One region of the Massilia sp. TWP1-3-3 genome, then DNA from elsewhere that is predicted to be linked to it. Evidence: predicted binding sites of a transcription regulator. Region 1 holds the regulator's gene; each other region holds the start of a gene.
What was found. Region 1 encodes sigma-54, which starts transcription at its own class of promoters, with help from an activator protein. Its sites were predicted from a motif close to TGGCANGNAANCTGCTTT; they were not measured.
Positions count from the first base shown of each region.

Region 2: the regulator sigma-54 is predicted to act here: its motif matches at 1,953-1,970, upstream of pepA (flocculation-associated PEP-CTERM protein PepA).
Region 3: the regulator sigma-54 is predicted to act here: its motif matches at 1,958-1,975, upstream of pedF (cytochrome c-550 PedF).
Region 4: the regulator sigma-54 is predicted to act here: its motif matches at 1,405-1,422, upstream of ACP7D4_RS03370 (EDSAP-1 family PEP-CTERM protein).

Region 1 covers NZ_JAFCWX010000001.1:198,709-202,918, forward strand. The annotation lists gene ACP7D4_RS00915 (enoyl-CoA hydratase/isomerase family protein) at 1-297, opposite strand, end outside; gene hpf (ribosome hibernation-promoting factor, HPF/YfiA family) at 391-744, opposite strand; gene ACP7D4_RS00925 (RNA polymerase factor sigma-54) at 815-2,299, opposite strand; gene lptB (LPS export ABC transporter ATP-binding protein) at 2,313-3,071, opposite strand; gene lptA (lipopolysaccharide transport periplasmic protein LptA) at 3,068-3,673, opposite strand; gene lptC (LPS export ABC transporter periplasmic protein LptC) at 3,670-4,210, opposite strand, start outside.
Region 2 covers NZ_JAFCWX010000002.1:131,181-135,390, reverse strand. The annotation lists gene ACP7D4_RS02345 (molybdopterin biosynthesis protein MoeY) at 1-861, shown strand, start outside; gene pepA (flocculation-associated PEP-CTERM protein PepA) at 1,037-1,900, opposite strand; gene icmF (fused isobutyryl-CoA mutase/GTPase IcmF) at 2,304-4,210, opposite strand, start outside.
Region 3 covers NZ_JAFCWX010000038.1:15,655-19,864, reverse strand. The annotation lists gene ACP7D4_RS24915 (DUF2868 domain-containing protein) at 1-412, shown strand, start outside; gene ACP7D4_RS24910 (DUF3482 domain-containing protein) at 409-1,887, shown strand; gene pedF (cytochrome c-550 PedF) at 2,014-2,487, shown strand; gene ACP7D4_RS24900 (substrate-binding periplasmic protein) at 2,497-3,321, shown strand; gene ACP7D4_RS24895 (TonB-dependent receptor) at 3,318-4,210, shown strand, end outside.
Region 4 covers NZ_JAFCWX010000003.1:14,795-19,004, forward strand. The annotation lists gene ACP7D4_RS03360 (FAD-binding oxidoreductase) at 1-423, opposite strand, end outside; gene ACP7D4_RS03365 (N-acyl amino acid synthase FeeM domain-containing protein) at 438-1,181, opposite strand; gene ACP7D4_RS03370 (EDSAP-1 family PEP-CTERM protein) at 1,492-2,427, shown strand; gene ACP7D4_RS03375 (XrtA system polysaccharide chain length determinant) at 2,784-4,210, shown strand, end outside.

The DNA.
Region 1 (4,210 bases):
GATCAGGTGATTGAGCGCGTATTCTTCGGTAAAAAAGTCTTCCAGCAAGGCACTGCCGCCCATCGGGCTCTTGCCGCCCACCTCATGGAAAAAACGGATGTCGCCGCCGGCGCACAGCGCCTTGGGGCTGCTGCTGCCAAGCACGACCGCATCGACGGCGTCATCCGCGCGCCAGGCCTGCAGCACCGCCGTCAAGTCGCGCACCATCTGCAGCGACAGCGAATTAAGCGCTTTGGGACGGTCGAGGGTGATGATGCCGGTACGGTTGGCAACGCGGGTCTGGACGTATTCGCTCATGGAAGGCTGACAATAAATGGATAGACCCATATTTTAGCCTCCGCAGATGCAAAAAGGGCGCCGCAGGCGCCCTCGTGTCAAGAATCCCGGGCCTTAGATGGCTTCAGGGAGTTCTTCTTCAGGCAGGTGCTTGATGGCCTGGTGATTATGGTCCTGGACCTTGTCCTTGTACTTCATGACTTGACGGTCGAGCTTGTCGATCAGGGTGTCGATAGCGGCGTACAGGTCATGCGACAGGCTTTCTACATACACGGTCTTGCCCGACAGGCGAAGGTTGATTTCAGCCTTTTGTCGTTTTTCTTTTTCAGTCAGGTTATCCACGGTGAGGATCACGGCAATATCAATCACGTGATCGAAATGGCGCTTGACGCGCTCGAGCTTGGTTTGTACGTATTCACGGATGGCTGGGGTCACTTCGAGATGATGTCCGCTAATTGTGAGATTCATACACACTCCTAATAATGGTGTCACTTTCCGTTCGTGCGCGGCGCGCAGAGGAACGGCATAAAAATGCCGATTACAGACACTTCCTGAGGCTGACGGGCGGGATTTTGAGCGCTTCGCGGTACTTGGCAACGGTGCGGCGAGCGATGACCATACCCTGTTCCCCCAGCATGTCCGCAATCTTACTATCGGATAATGGATTTTTAGGGTCTTCTGCTCCTGTCAATTGCACGATGAGTGCACGAATCGCCGTGGAAGATGCTTCTCCCCCCGCTTCGGTGGCGACATGGCTACCGAAAAAGTATTTCAACTCAAACATGCCATGCGGGGTCAGCATGAATTTCTGAGTTGTTACACGAGAAATAGTACTCTCGTGTAGACCAAGTGTATCAGCTATTTCGCGCAGCACAAGGGGACGCATGGCTACCGCGCCATGGCTGAAGAAATTGCGCTGGCGCTCAACAATAGCCTCGGAGACACGCAAGATGGTGTCGAAGCGCTGGCGCATGTTTTTGATCAGCCACTTCGCTTCCTGCAACTGGGCGCCCATCTGGCCTTCGCCCTTGCCCTGCTTGAGCAGGCTCGCGTACATATTGTTCACGCGCAGGCGCGGCATCACGTCGTTGTTGAGCGAGACCGACCAGCCGCCCTTGGCCTTGCGCACAATCACGTCCGGGACCACGAAGTCCGACACATCGGAGGCGAACACGGCGCCCGGGTGCGGATTGCAGCGGCGGATGATGGTCTGCGCCTCGCGCAAGTCTTCGTCGTCGCAGTCGAGCGCTTTTTTCAGCTTGTTGAATTCACGCTGGGCGAACCAGGTCAGGTGCTTTTCGACGATGGCCAGCGCCATGCGGCGCGTCACCAGCGGCACGCCGCGCATGGCGCGAATCTGCAGCGCCAGGCACTCGGACGCATTGCGCGCGCCCACGCCGACCGGATCAAAACTTTGCAGCAGCGACAGCGCGGTCTTGAATTCATCGAAATCGATCTCGAGTTCTTCGGGCATGCGCGCATGGATTTCTTCCAGCGTCTCGGTCAGGTAGCCGTTGTCGTCGAGCGCGTCGACGATCAGTTCGACCAGCGCGCGGTCGCGCACTTCGAGCACCAGCACGCGCATCTGTTCCATCAGATGCTCGCGCAGGGTGGTCGCGCTGCCCTCGAGCTGCGGGCGCGAATCTTCGTCGTCGCTGCTCTTGGCGCGGCCCAGGTCACCCCACTCGCCGTCGTTGTCGTTGTTGTTGTCGTTGTTGCTGGCAGCTTCCCCCTCGGGTGCATCGGCGCTTTGGCCTTCGGCCGGCGCCGGTGCATCCTGCGCGCCCGGTTCGGGCGGCGCCTCGGCCGGCGTGGCGCTGCTGCCGATGGCGCCGTCGGCCAGCAGGCGCACCGAATGGTCGAGCGGATCGTCAAGCCGTTCGAGCAGCGGATTGTCGGTCAGGAGCTGTTCGAGTTCCTGGTGCAGTTCGAGCGTGGACAACTGCAGCAGGCGGATCGACTGCTGCAGCTGCGGCGTGAGCGCAAGGTGCTGCGAGGTGCGTAGTTGCAGGGATTGTTTCATCGGTTTGACCTGCTTACATCCGGAAGTGCTCACCCAGATAAACGCGGCGTACCGATTCGTCTGCGATGATGTCGTCCGGACGGCCAGAGGCCAGCACCGCACCCTGGTTGATGATGTAGGCACGGTCGCAAATGCCGAGCGTTTCGCGCACATTGTGGTCGGTGATCAAAACGCCGATGTCGCGCTCCTTCAGGAACCGCACGATGCGCTGGATCTCGATCACGGCGATCGGATCGACCCCGGCGAACGGTTCGTCGAGCAGCACAAAGCGCGGATTGGTGGCCAGCGCACGCGCGATTTCCACGCGCCGCCGCTCGCCGCCCGACAGCGACATGGCCGGGTTCTCGCGCAGCTTTTCGATCTGCAGGTCATGCAGCAGCGTGTCGAGCCGCTCCTTGAGTTCTGGTTTGCTCAGGCGCTTGCCGTTGACCTTTTGCAGTTCCAGCACGGCGAGGATGTTTTCTTCGACCGTCAGGCGCCGAAACACCGACGCTTCCTGCGGCAGGTACGACAGGCCGAGCGCGGCGCGCCGGTGAATCGGCAGGCTGGAGATATCCACGCCGCTGATGTCGATCGAGCCGGCATCCGACGGCACCAGGCCCACGATCATGTAGAACGAGGTGGTCTTGCCGGCGCCGTTGGGCCCCAGCAGGCCGACTACCTCGCCGCATTCAACCTGCAGCGATACGTCGCGCACGACCAGTTTTTTGCCGTAGCTTTTCTGCAGGCCGCGCACGATCAGCGTGCTGCCACAAGCTTTCGGTTCGATCATGGCATGCCCGTCGGAGCTGGCGTGCCAGTCGGCCCCGTTGGCGCAGTTGGCGCGGTTGGCGCCGGCGCGGCGCGCGGCTTGCGCGGCGCGATGATCAGCTGGCCGCGGCCCTCGCCCGGCTTGCTCGCGCCGCTGGCGTCGTTACGGGCGGTGAATACCTCGCGCATGCTGTCGTACGAAATGAATTCGCTCTTGATTTCGTCGGTCATGGTGCTGCCCTCGATCTGGCGGATATGCGCGCTGCCGAACAGCTTGACGACGCCGCTGCGCTCGTCGTATTCGATGCGCTGCGCATTGCCTTCGACCCACAGCTCGGGGCCGCCGTCGCGCTTTTGGCGAAACGTCGCCATCTTGCCGGGCACGCCCGTGAGCGTCACCTGCATGTCTTCTTCGGGACTGGTCTTGATCACCGCTTTTTCAGCGCGCAGCACCAGCGTGCCCTTAGTGACGACGATGTTGCCGGTAACGATGGTGACCTGGGCGACTTCGTCCACCAGCAGCGTGCCGTAGTCGATTACCGCGCGCTTGCCGGCGTCGGCTTTCTCGGCCGAGGCGCCCAGCGCCACTAGGCCAAACACTGCAATTGCTATTATTTTTTTCATTTTCTACTGCCCTTGGGTGGAACGATGATCTGGCCACCGCCGGCAAACTGCACCTGGCGCGTGGCGTTGTTGGCCTTCATGCCGACGCCGGTAATGGTGTTGGCGCCCAGCGCCATGTCGACCCGCACGCGGGACTCCATGCGGTCTTCTTCCGGAAACACGGTCAGCGCTTCGGTGGTCATGTGCATCAGGCGCGCCATAGGCGAAGCGGGGCGAAAGACGTCGACCTTGCCCAACAGGTCGACCTGGTCGTCCGCATGCCGCAGGCGCGCTGTGTTGGCCTTGACGGTCATTGGACTCTGGCCGGGCGCCAGACTTTGCAGCATGGGCTGCTCGACGTCCGAGACGTCGCCCAGCGGACGGTGGGTCAGCTTGGCGCCGTAGAACAGGTAGCGCGGCTTGCCTTCGGGCGTCATGCGCACGAAACTGAATTTTTCAACGATGTAGTCAGGCTCGTTGCCGGCTGCGGCCGGATCGACCTGGCCGTCGCCGCGCTGCATCACCTGCACCAGCCAGAAGCTGCCCAAGGCGGAGAAG
Region 2 (4,210 bases), on a different contig from region 1:
GCCGCCAGCGGCCACGGTTTGCGCGCCGACATTGCGCGCCGCACCGACAGCGCCGAGCAGCGCCCCGTGTTCGACGTGCGCCTGGTGCCGGACGCCGCCGTCAAGCCGAGCGCGCTGATCGGCGCCATTACGCGCCGCAGCGTGCAGCGCCGCCCGATGAGTACGCGCATGCTGACCGGGGCCGAGAAGGCGGCGCTGCAGGCGGCCGTGGGCGACGACTATGTGCTGACATGGATCGAAGGCATGGGTCCCAAGCTGCGCGCGGCGCGCCTGATGTTCAACAACGCCAAGTTGCGCCTGACCATGCCCGAAGCGTATGAAACCCACCGCAAGATTATCCATTGGGGCGTGACCCACAGCCCCGACCGGGTGCCCGACCAGGCCCTGGGGGTTGATGCGATGACCTTGAAGCTGATGCAATGGGCAATGGTCAGCTGGCAGCGGCTGGCCACGATGAACCGGTGGATGGGCACGGCCGCGCCGCGCCTGCAGATGGACTTTGTGCCGGGCATCGCTTGCGCGGCGCACTTCGTGATCAAGGCGAAACGCAAGCCGGGCAGCATCGACGATTATGTCGCCGCCGGGCGCGCGCTGCAGCGCTTTTGGCTGACCGTGACCGAACTCGGTTTGCAGATGCAGCCCGAAATGACGCCGCTCATTTTTTCCAAGTACGTGCGCGAGCAGACCGTCTTTACCAAGACCGCCAGCCTGCATGGCCTGGCGGCGCGGCTGGAACGCGATACGGCCGCGCTGGTGTTCACCGACGTTAATTTTCCCGTCTATATGGGGCGCGTGGGGGCGGGCAAGGCGCCAGCGGCGCGTTCCGCGCGCAAGCCGTTAAGCGAGCTGATGCTCCCTTGAAGTGCGCGGCTTGCCGGTGGAGACAAAAAAGCGGACTCTGGTCCGTTTTTTTCTGCAAACAAAAACAGAGCACTGGGGTCGCCGCTTTGTCTTCCCCCAAAATAAAAGAGCGAACCGAAGTTCGCTCTTTTATTTTGCTCAGCTTGTTAGCCAAGCTTGCTAGCCAAGTCGAAACTTAAGCTTGCTTGCGCTTGCGGCTGACAACACCGGCGCCCAGGATTGCCAAGCCAAACAGGGCCAGCGAACCTGGCTCTGGCACTTCGGCAAGCTTGAACTGACCGTTGTTGCTGACGAAAAAGTGGTTACCCGCCACGTTCGAGTAGGTACCAGCGCCGCAGCCTGGACCCGTGTAGTGCGAGAACTGGCAAGCAACTTCATTGACCAGGGTAGGGGTCAGACCTTTTGGACCGACGCCATTGGCGTTGGTAAATGCAAACGCCAGCAGATCTTCATTGGCCAGATCGCTACCGTTTTCACGGAAAAAGTAGCCGGCATGCAAGCCGCCCGGCGTGGTCGCCTTGGCGTTCACGGTGATCTGGCCGTTGCCGGTTGGGTTACCCGTGCCGTCTACCAGACCGCCGCCGCCTGGCATGACCTGGAATTGGGCGATTTGGGTGCCAGTGTTCGCGCCGAACACGCCAGCGGTGGTGCCGTAGGTTTTGGTCGTGTTGTGGTACATCGTGATCGTACCGCCAGCGAACTGGAAGCCGCCTGCGAATTGACCCGAGCCATACGCTTCGAAGGTTGCAGTAACGTAGCCGCCTGGGAAGGTATCGGTGAAGATATCGCCATTGCTATCAGCCTGGGAGATGTTGAACACTGCGTGCTCGACAAAGTTGAAGGTCGATGCGCTGGTGGCGTTCAGCTGGATGAAAGCGTTGCCGTTCACGTCCAGGTATTCGTTGATGGTCTGTGCGGTGGCGACGCCGGTACCCAGTGGGTTGAACTGCCAGTTGTTCAGAACGGTGCTAGCGCTTGCCGTGCCGACCATTGCCAGCGAGACTGCCGCAGCTGCTGCGAGTTTGGTAAAGAATTTCATGATCTTGTCCTTGAGAATTAATTAAATCGGGCTTTCGCCTACATAGCCTCATGTAGCAAGTCTTGTGCCCGATTAAGGAATTGCCCTAAAATCAATGACTTATATGATCTAGCGCAAACTCGAGGTAGCCCGGTGTAAAGTTTGTCGACAGACTAATTCCACGTGGAAATTTACTGGAATGGCGGAAATGCTTATGAAACTTCGGTCGCAAGGCGCATTCGCCGTAGGATGATCAAGTAATTTTATATAGGACAACACGCCGCAGCTGCATTCGCTGATCGTGTTGCGGGGGTTTCCATCTCGATGTGACATGTTCCCCCCGGGCCTTTCATATGAAAAACGCCACCTGTGATCAGCGACCCGCGCGAATGCAGCCCAATAAAGTGCAAGCGCGCTGCAAGGCTTACATATTCCTGCGGTACTGCCCGCCCACTTCAAACAGGGCCGTGGTGATTTGCCCCAGCGAACAAACCCGCACCGCATCCATCAATTTTTCGAACACATTGGCGTTGTCGATCGCCGCCTGCTGCAAGGCGGCCAGCGCTTGCGGCGCCTCGGCCGCATGCAATTGATGGAACTGTTCCAGGCGCGTCAACTGCGACTGCTTCTCGTCCTCGGTAGAACGGGCCAGCTCGATTTTTTGCGGCGTGTCGTTCGCCTTCGGATTGCGGAAGGTATTGACACCAATGATCGGCAGCGTGCCGTCATGTTTTTGGTGCTCGTAGAGCATCGACTCTTCCTGGATCTTGCCGCGCTGGTAGCCGGTCTCCATCGCGCCCAGCACGCCGCCGCGCTCGGCGATGCGTTCAAACTCTTGCAGCACCGCTTCTTCGACCAGGTCGGTCAATTCTTCGATGATGAACGCGCCCTGGTTTGGATTTTCGTTCTTGGCCAGGCCCCACTCGCGGTTGATGATCAACTGGATCGCCAATGCCCTGCGCACCGATTCATCGGTCGGCGTGGTGATCGCTTCATCGTACGCGTTGGTGTGCAGGCTGTTGCAGTTGTCGTAGATCGCGATCAGCGCCTGCAGCGTGGTGCGGATATCGTTGAAGTCGATCTCTTGCGCATGCAGCGAGCGGCCCGAGGTCTGGATGTGGTACTTGAGCTTCTGGCTGCGATCGTTCGCGCCGTACTTGTCGCGCATCGCAATGGCCCACAGGCGGCGCGCCACGCGGCCGAGCACCGCGTATTCCGGGTCCATGCCGTTACTGAAGAAAAACGACAGGTTCGGCGCGAAGTCGTCGATGTGCATGCCGCGCGCAAGGTAGGCTTCGACGAAGGTGAAGCCGTTCGAGAGCGTGAAGGCGAGCTGCGAAATCGGGTTCGCGCCCGCTTCGGCGATGTGGTACCCGGAGATCGACACCGAGTAGAAATTGCGCACCAGGTGGTGCACGAAATACTCCTGGATGTCGCCCATGACCTTGAGCGAAAACTCGGTGGAGAAGATGCAGGTGTTCTGGCCCTGGTCTTCTTTCAGGATGTCGGCCTGCACCGTGCCGCGCACATTGGACAGCACCCAGGCGCGGATCTTGGCCGTTTCATCGAGCGTCGGCTGGCGGCTGTTTTCGAGCACGAACTTGTCGATCTGCTGGTCGATCGCGGTGTTCATGAACATCGCCAGGATGGTCGGCGCCGGGCCGTTGATCGTCATCGAGACCGAGGTGCTCGGGCTGCACAGGTTAAAGCCGTCGTACAGCACTTTCATGTCGTCGAGCGTGGCGATCGAGACGCCCGAGTTGCCGACCTTGCCGTAGATGTCGGGGCGCAGCGCCGGGTCGGCGCCGTACAGCGTGACCGAGTCGAACGCGGTCGACAGGCGCTTGGCGTCCATCCCGGTCGAGACCAGCTTGAAGCGGCGGTTGGTGCGGAAGGCGTCGCCTTCGCCGGCGAACATGCGGGTCGGATCTTCCCCTTCGCGCTTGAAGGCGAACACGCCGGCGGTGAACGGGAACGAGCCGGGAACGTTTTCCAGCATCAAAAAGCGCAGCACTTCACCGTGGTCTTCATAGCGGGGCAGGGCGACCTTGCGAATTTTGGTGCCCGAGAGCGTCGTGAAAATCAGGCCCGTGCGAAGTTCTTTGTCGCGGATTTTGACCACATAGTCGTCGCCGCCGTAAGCGGCCTGCATGTCGGGCCACATTGCCAGCAGCTTTTTGGCGTTGGCGTCCAGCGCATGATCGCGCTCGGTGATCAGGTCGTCGAAGTCGGCGCTCTTGGCGGCGGCGACCAGCATGCGCTTGGTTTCAAGCAGTTGCTGGCGTTCGCGCGCGAGCTTGACTTGCCGGCTGGTCGTTTTGTGGTAGCCGC
Region 3 (4,210 bases), on a different contig from region 1:
CGGCTTGACGCAGGTGGCGACCATGCTGCTGGGCGAGCAGGCGCGCGTGATGTTGCGCCCGCCGAGCGCGTATGGCGAAGAGCCCCAGGAAGTGCTGCGCGAAGTGAACCTGGACGATCCGGCCGTGACCTACACCGCCGTGCTGTTCAACCTCGCGGCGACGCCGGAAAAGGAAAATCACGGCGTTTTCCTCGATTATCTGGTGCGCACCTCGAAACGCGGCGTGGCCGTGCTGATCGACGAATCATCGCTGGCCGAACGCAGCGACGAAACGCGTATGGCGCAGCGCGTCGCACTATGGCAGGAATTTTGCAGCTTCCATCGCGCACCGGCCACCATCATTAACCTTCGCAATCCACCCCAGCGCCCGCTCGACCAGGACGCCGGACTACGGGTATCGAAACCTTCATGAACGACACAGCCGCCACCATCCAGTTTGCGCTGATCTCGCATACCAACAACGGCAAGACCACGCTGGCGCGCACGCTGGTCGGGGTCGACGTGGGCGAGGTGCGCGACGCCGCCCACGTCACCGTGCTGGCCGAAGAGCACACCTTGCTCAAGACCGCCGAGGGCGACGCCTTGCAGCTATGGGACACGCCCGGCTTTGGCGACTCGGTGCGCCTGCTGCGCCGCCTGGCAATGGCGGGCAACCCGATCGGCTGGTTCCTGCGCGAAGTGTTCGACCGCTACCGCGACAAGCCGTTCTGGCTCAGCCAGCAAGCATTGCGCACCGCCCGCGATTCTGCCGACGTGGTGCTGTACCTGGTCAATTCGTCCGAACTGCCCCGGGATGCAGGCTACCTGCCGGCCGAAATGAAAATTCTTGAGTGGCTGGGCAAACCGGTAGTGGTCTTGCTCAACCAGATGGGCCCGCCCCGGCCCGCCAATGAGGAAGCGGCGGAGCAGGCGCGCTGGAAAGCGCACCTGGATCAATATCCGATCGTGCGCGACGTGCTGGCGCTGGACGCCTTTGCCCGCTGCTGGGTGCATGAGCGCGTGTTTTACGAGGCGGTCGGCAAGCTGCTGGACGAGTCCAAACAAGCAGGATACGCGCGCCTGCTGGCCCTGTGGCAGGCCAACAACCAGGACCGCTTCCATGAAGCGATGCGCGTTGCCGCCGTCCAGCTAGCCGCAGCGGCGCGCGACAGTGAACCGATCGCGCTGGCCGACACCGGCTTTCTGCAAAGCGCCATGAAGGCGGTCGGCCTGGCCAAGTCGGCCGACCAGCAGCGCCAGGAAAAGGCCATGGCGGTGCTGGTCGAGCGGCTCAATGCCGGCATTGGCGAAACCACGCGCGTGCTGCTCAAGCTGCACCGGCTCGACCCTGGCGAGGCTGCCAGGATCAATGCGCGCGTGCGTGAAAACTTCAAGGTGCGCGCGCCGGTCGACAAGGCGCAGGCCGGCTTGCTGGGCGCGGTCGTCTCGGGCGCGGCGACGGGCTTGTCGGCCGACCTGATGACAGGGGGGCTGACCTTCGGCGCCGGGGCGCTGCTGGGCGGCGTGGTGGGGGCCTTGACGGCGGCCGGCGCCGCATGGGGCTTTAACACCAGCACCGAGCGCAACAAGACCACCGTGGAATTTGCCGACGAATTCTTGCACACGCTGCTCCTTGGCAGCGTGCTGCGTTACCTGGCCGTGGCCCACTTCGGGCGCGGACGCGGCAATTTCGTCGAGGGCGAGGCGCCCGCGTTCTGGCAGACCGAGGTGGAAGCGGCGGCCGCGCCGCACGCGAACGAACTGGCCGGCCTGTGGAGCGCACTGCGCCAGGAAGACGACAGCGGCAAAGCAGGCGAGCGCCTGCGCCAACTGCTGACTGCCGTTGCAACCCACGCGCTGTCGCGTCTTTACCCAACGAAGGTCGATCCGGAACTGCACGGTCGGTAACGGTGTGACAACGCTGGGATACCTGTTCCATTTCGGGACAGGTGGCGCAGGCGCTGCGGCGTGGCAGCCATGGCATGGCAATTGCTCCTGTTGATGTATTCATCCATCAAAACAGCAGGAGACACCATGAAAAAATCCCTTCGCAGTCTGGTACTTTGGGCAGGCCTGGCCAGCGCAGTCACCACCTCCATGTTCGCCATTGCGCACGGCAACGTCACGCCGCAGGCGGTCGACACCGCCGGCCTGCCGCCGCTGGGCGACAAATGGCGCGACGAAAATCCCTTCAAGACCAACAAGCTCGCGCTCAAGATCGGCGCCTCGGCGTTTGGTCAGAACTGCGCGCGCTGCCACGGCATCGACGCCATTTCGGGCGGGATCGCGCCCGACCTGCGCTTGCTTGACCGCGACTGCGTGGGCTTGAAGGTCGAAGCCAAGAAGCTGGCCTGCTCCAAGGAGATGGACGCCTACTTCCTGACCTCCATCCGCGGCGGCAAAGTGCGCAATGGGGCGGTGTACATGCCCTCCTTTGAAGGCGTCTTCAACCAGGAAGCCATGTGGTCGATCAAGACCTATCTCGAATCGCGCCGCGAAACCAAATAGGGAGGGCACATGACTACGATCCGTGCACTGATCGCCGGCGCCGGCGCCTGCGCCGCGCTGGCGATGGCAGGCCCCGCCCACGCCGACTGGCAGAAAATTCAACAGTCGGGCGGCCTCAAGGTGGCGGTCTACAATGAGTTTGCGCCGTTCTCGGACGAAGGCCAGGGCATCGACGTCGACCTGGCGCAGGCGCTCGCCAAAAAGCTGGGCCTGCGCCTGAACCTGCTGCCGTTTCCGGCCGGTGAAGAGCTGGGCGACGACCTGCGCAACATGGTCTGGAAAGGCCACTACCTGGGGTACGGCCCGGCCGACGTGATGCTGCATGTGCCGGTCGATAACCGGCTGATGGCGGCCAATCCGCAAGTCGTCATTTTTGCGCCCTACCATGTCGAGGGCGTGCGCCTGGTGCGCAGCGCACGCACGGTGCCAAGCTTTGACGGCGTCGATTCGCTGGCCGGCAAACGCATCGGCGTGGAGAAAGTTTCGATTGCCGCGATGGTGATGCTGGGGGAGGGCAATGGAAAATTTACCCCTGGCGTGAAGATTTATCCGAGCGCGATCGAGGCGCTTGAAAAACTCAAGGCTGGCGAACTGGACGCGGTGCTTGCCACCCGCTCGGAAATCGACTCCGTGCTGCGCGGCGACCGGGCTTTTCCAGTGCACGACATTGCATTTCAGCGCCTGCCGCGCTCGGGATGGGCGGTCGGCATGGCGGTGCGCAAGGACGACACCGAGATGGCCAAGCTGCTGCAGCAAGCCATGAACGAGATGGCGGCCAGCGGTGAGCTCAAGGCGATTTTCGCGTGGCATGGGGTGCAGGTCGTCACGCCATGAAGCGCTGGTGCGGGGCGCTGGGCCTGGCGCTGGCGTGCCAGCCGGCGCTTGCCGACACCGTTGAAATCGTCGGCACTGCGCCCCTTGCTGGACTGGGGATTGAACGCAAGCTGCTGCCGTACTCGGTGCAACTGGCGGGCAGCGACCAGATCGGCGACGCGCATGCGGGCAACCTGGCGGACTACCTGAACTGCAACCTGAATGGCGTGAACGTCAACGACATTTCGGGCAGCCCGTTTCAGAACGACGTGGCCTACCGCGGCTTTCGGGCCTCGCCGGTACTCGGCACTGCGCAGGGCTTCTCGGTCTACCTGGACGGCGTGCGGGTCAACGAGCCGTTCGGCGACGTGGTGAACTGGGACATGCTGCCCGAATCCGCGCTGGCCAGCGTGCTGCTGGTGCCCGGTTCAAATCCCGTGTACGGACTCAATACCCTGGGCGGGGCGCTGGTGCTGACCACCAAAAGCGGCGCCACGCACCCGGGAGGTGAAGTCGATCTGTCAGTCACAAGTGGGGGCCGGCGGCGGCTCGACCTGGCGCTGGGCGCGGTGCATGGCAACTGGCACAGCTTTGTTGGTTCGACCCTGTTTGACGACGATGGCTGGCGCGACCATTCGCAGGGCCGGCTTGGCAATGTGTTTGCCAAGGTCGGACGCGACGACGGCGTGTCGGCGGCCAGCGTGTCGCTGCTGGGCGGGCGCAGCCAACTGCGCGGAAACGGCTTGCTGCCCGACGAACTGGCGCAGCGGGACTGGCGCGCCGTGTACACGTTCCCTGACGAGACGCGCAACGCGCTCTGGCAACTGGCTCTCAATGCGAGCCGGCGTTTTAACGGCGGCGCCGTGCTCTCGGCGCTGGCCTATGCACGCCGCAGCCGCAGCGACACCGT
Region 4 (4,210 bases), on a different contig from region 1:
CGTGACGCCCGGTTCGATCACGGCATACGCCAGTTCGGCGTCGACCTTGATGATGCGGTTCATCCGCGAAAGCTCGACAATAAGCTGGCCGTTGCCCACCGCGCAGGCATCGCCATAGCCCCAGTTACGCCCGGTACTGACGGGGTAAAGCGCAATGCCGTGCGCGGCGGCCAGGCGCACCAGCGCCACCACTTCGGCGTGCCCGCCGGGGTAGACCACGGCCAGCGCTCGCGTGCTGCGCGACGCGGTGCTGCGCGCGTAGCGTTCGAGCGTGAGCTCGTCGGACAGGACATACCCGGGGCCGACGATGTCGCGCATGGCGCGGAGCAGCGGTGCATGCCTTTCAGTGCCGGGCAGGTCGCTAGCGGGCTCGATGGGGCTGGCGTCCTGGTGCTGGTCTGCAGGGGCGGCGGTGGTGGTCATGGCGGTCATGGCGGTCAATTCCGGCCGGTCATGAGGCGCGAGGTGATGCCCGGTTCATCCCAGATGGGGAAAAAATACGGATAGAACGAGCGCTCTTCGCCGTGCTGCTCCATCAGGCCGCCCCACTTGCGGATCATGGCGCCCATCTCCGACAGCGGCAGGCGCAGCAGCACGGCCGGCGCGCCCACGCGCGTGCACTGGCGCTCCTCGCCGAAATCGGAAAAGCCCAGCATCCGTTTGTAGAACATCACGTGGCGCGGGTTGACCTCGATCACATAGTCGGTGTAGCCGTGGATGTTATGCGCGTAAATATATGAAATATGGATCAGCGAGGCGAACACGCGCTTGGTGACGCCCTTGTCGATGGCCAGGCGCGACGGCTCGCACAGGCGCCGCCCCTGCAGGCGCAAGCCTTCGAGCTTGTCGCCAAAGTTTTCGTCGGCCGGCAGCGTTGTTTCGCTGTCCAGGCACAGGCTCATCGTCCCCACCACCACGCCGCCCGTTTCTGCATACAGGGTGATCTTGTTCGCTTCGTGCGGCTCATTGGCGTCGACCGAATAGCCGCGCCAGCCGTACATCTTGCGAATCAAGAGACTGGCCGCTTCCCGGCGACCGGCCGAGTTTGCCATCCTGATATGAAACACCTGGAGGTCCAATGGATGGTCCAGGTCTGGCGGCGTACCGCTTTCGCCGATGCACAAATCGCGCATTCCGGTGGGCGATGCGAACGTGGCGATGGCGAGATCCTCTTTGATCATGTTGTCTTCCTTCCAGGTGAGCGTTTTAGCACCGCTTGCCGGCGCGAACGATATGTTGTCAAGGTCAGACCGGCCCATCCGTACGGAAGTTCCCCTGTGGCGAGCTTCTACTATTGCGCGCGAACAAATTGGCAGCGTCGGAAAAATTGGCAGCGGCCCCGCCGGGGCGGCGTTGGCGTCTGGAATTCTTTGTAAGGTTATGATTTTTAAGGAAAAAATGGACTGGCATGGATGCTGCATAGAGACAGTTGCGGCGGCCTGATGTGCGCCCCAAGCTTTCTCGTTATTTATCCCCACCGGAGATCGATCCATGAAACTTTCACGCAAAACCTTGGTCATGTCGGCTGCGCTGGCCACCTTGTCCGTCGGCCTGATGGGCAACGCCCGCGCCGATGCCTTCGCCCAGTCCATCCTTACCATCAACAACTTCCGCCTGCTGCACGCCGACGGCTCCGCTTATGTGCCGGCTGACTTCGACGTGCTCGACGGCGTCAATTCAGCCCATGCGCGCGCCAGCCTGAACGGCGTCACCTCGGTCGCTACGCCGCAGGATTTTTCCATCCTGTCGGGCCTCAATCCCGACGTCGCCCACCAGTTCGTCGGCTTGCCCAATCCACCGCGCGGCGAAAACGACTACACCCCGTTTCCCTCGCCGCCACCGGTGCCGGGCACTTTCGGCTACGCCGACCAGTTCCTGACCGGCAGCGCCATCGCCGTTGGCGGTCGGCCTGCCGGCGCTACCGCGCAAACGCGCGCCGACGCTTCGCTGCAATCGGCAGGCTCCGCTTCGGGCGACTCCGACGTTGGCACCTCGACCACGTTCAGTTTCACCATGGGCGACGCCGACACCATGACGTTCGCCTTTGACGCCACCCCGTTCACCCAGGCCTACACCACCGCCGGCCCCGTCACCAACGCCATCGCACGTCTGTCGTGGAGCTTGAACATTGTCAATCTGACCACAGGCGCGCTGGTACTGTCCTACCAGCCGGGCGCGCTCAATGGCGACGCCAACGTCAGCCGCACCGGCACCTTTGCCGGCCTGTCCACCTACAACCCCGGCAGCGGCTTTTTCACCACCACCACCCCGCTGCTCAACGGCGAGGACACCTATCAGCTGACGGTGCAGCACAACACGCTGGCCAATGCGCTGCAGGGCGCAAGCGTGCCTGAACCTGGCACCTTGGCCATCTTCGGCCTAGGCTTGCTGGGCATGACGGCCTTCAAGCGCCGCCGCAGCGCCTGAGCGCGCAGTGAGCAGTACCCGTCCGCGCTGTGCGTGGACGGGGTATCTGACGACATCGTGGCCCAAGCGGACGTGGCCACGCCAGGGCGTTCGATTCCGTGTTGCGGTTTGGGCCTGCTGGGGATGCGAGCGCCAGATTGCCGCTGGAAGCCCTGATGCCACTGCCAGCCAGTAGGCATTTTCACCCGGCCAGGGCGCGCACTGTCCGGGATTTTTTTCTTGGCGAACGCTGCGCCGTGGTCGAGGAAAAAGCCTTTTGACGGTAATCAACGGCCCCGTGACTAGCAATATTTCCTGGTTTCTACGGCCATATAATCGGATGGGTAGCGAAGTCCCTTCGCGCTTCGAACCGCTGCATGACAAACGGAGAACCGCACGATATGGAGGACCTCATCAGCCAGTTGCTTTCACACGTGCGCGGCATCTGGAAATACCGCTGGTACGCGATCGCCATCATGTGGATGGTTGCCGTGGCCGGCTGGGCAACCGTCTTCACGCTGCCCAACGACTACCAGACCAGCGCGCGCGTGTATGTGGACACGCAAAGCATCCTGAAACCCCTGTTGGCCGGCATGACCAGCATGCCCAATGTCGAAGAACAAGTGTCGATCATGAGCCGTACGCTGCTCAGCCGACCCAATCTTGAGCGCATCATGCGCATGACCGACATGGACGTGCAGGCGACGACGCCGCGCCAAAAGGAGGAGTTGGTCGCCCAGCTCATGGCCAATATCAAGATTACCGGCACCAACACCCACGACATCTACACCATCAGCTACGCCAACAAGAACCCCAAGCTGGTGCGCGACGTGGTGCAGTCGCTGCTGACCATCTTTGTCGAAGGCAGTTTCAAGGGCAAGAAGAACGATTCGCAGCAGGCTGTCCAGTTCATCGACGAACAAATCAACAGCTACGAGCAGCGCCTGGTGGCGGCCGAGAACTCGGTCAAGCAATTCAAGCTGCGCAACGCCGGGCTGTTGCCGCGCCTGGGCGCCGATTACAGCGCCCAGCTCGCTGCAGCTGCCGACGCGCTCGGCACGGCGCGCCTCGAACTGGCCGAGGCCGAACAGACGCGCCAGGCCATCGCTGCCCAGATCCGCGGCGACGCCCCCAAGCGTGGCGGCAAGGTGCGCATCAATAATCCAGAGCTCGACGCCCGCATCGACACGGTCAACAAGAATCTCGACATGCTGCGCCTGCAATACACGGAGCAGCATCCCGACATCGTCGCCGCCCGCCGCCTGCTCGGCCAGCTCGAAGCGCGCAAGGTCGAGGAAAGCCGGCATCCGCTGTCCGACAGCGACCCGGGCCGCAACTATAGTCCCATGCTACAGCAGCTCAAGGTGGCGCTGACCGAGGCCGACGCCAGGATCGCGGCTATCCGCGTGCGGGTGCTCGAATACAGCGCGCGCCATGCCCGCCTTGAAGAGCAAAGCCGCGCGGTGCCCGAAGTGGAGTCGCAATTGTCCCAGCTCAACCGCGACTACGAGATCAACAAAGACAACTATCAAAAGCTGATCAGCAAGCGCGAGGCGGCCAAGCTGTCGGGCGAACTGAGTTCCACCACCGAAATGATGACGTTCAAGATCATTGATCCGCCTACGTTGCCGGTCACCCCGTCCGGCCCCAACCGCCCCTTCCTGTACTCGATGGTCATGCTGGCCGCACTGGGCGCGGGCGCCTTTGCCGCCCTCCTGATCAGCCAAGCCCGGCCCACCTTCGCCGGCCCGGGCATGATGCGCGAGCTGACCGGGCTCAACGTGCTCGGTACCGTGTCGATGAA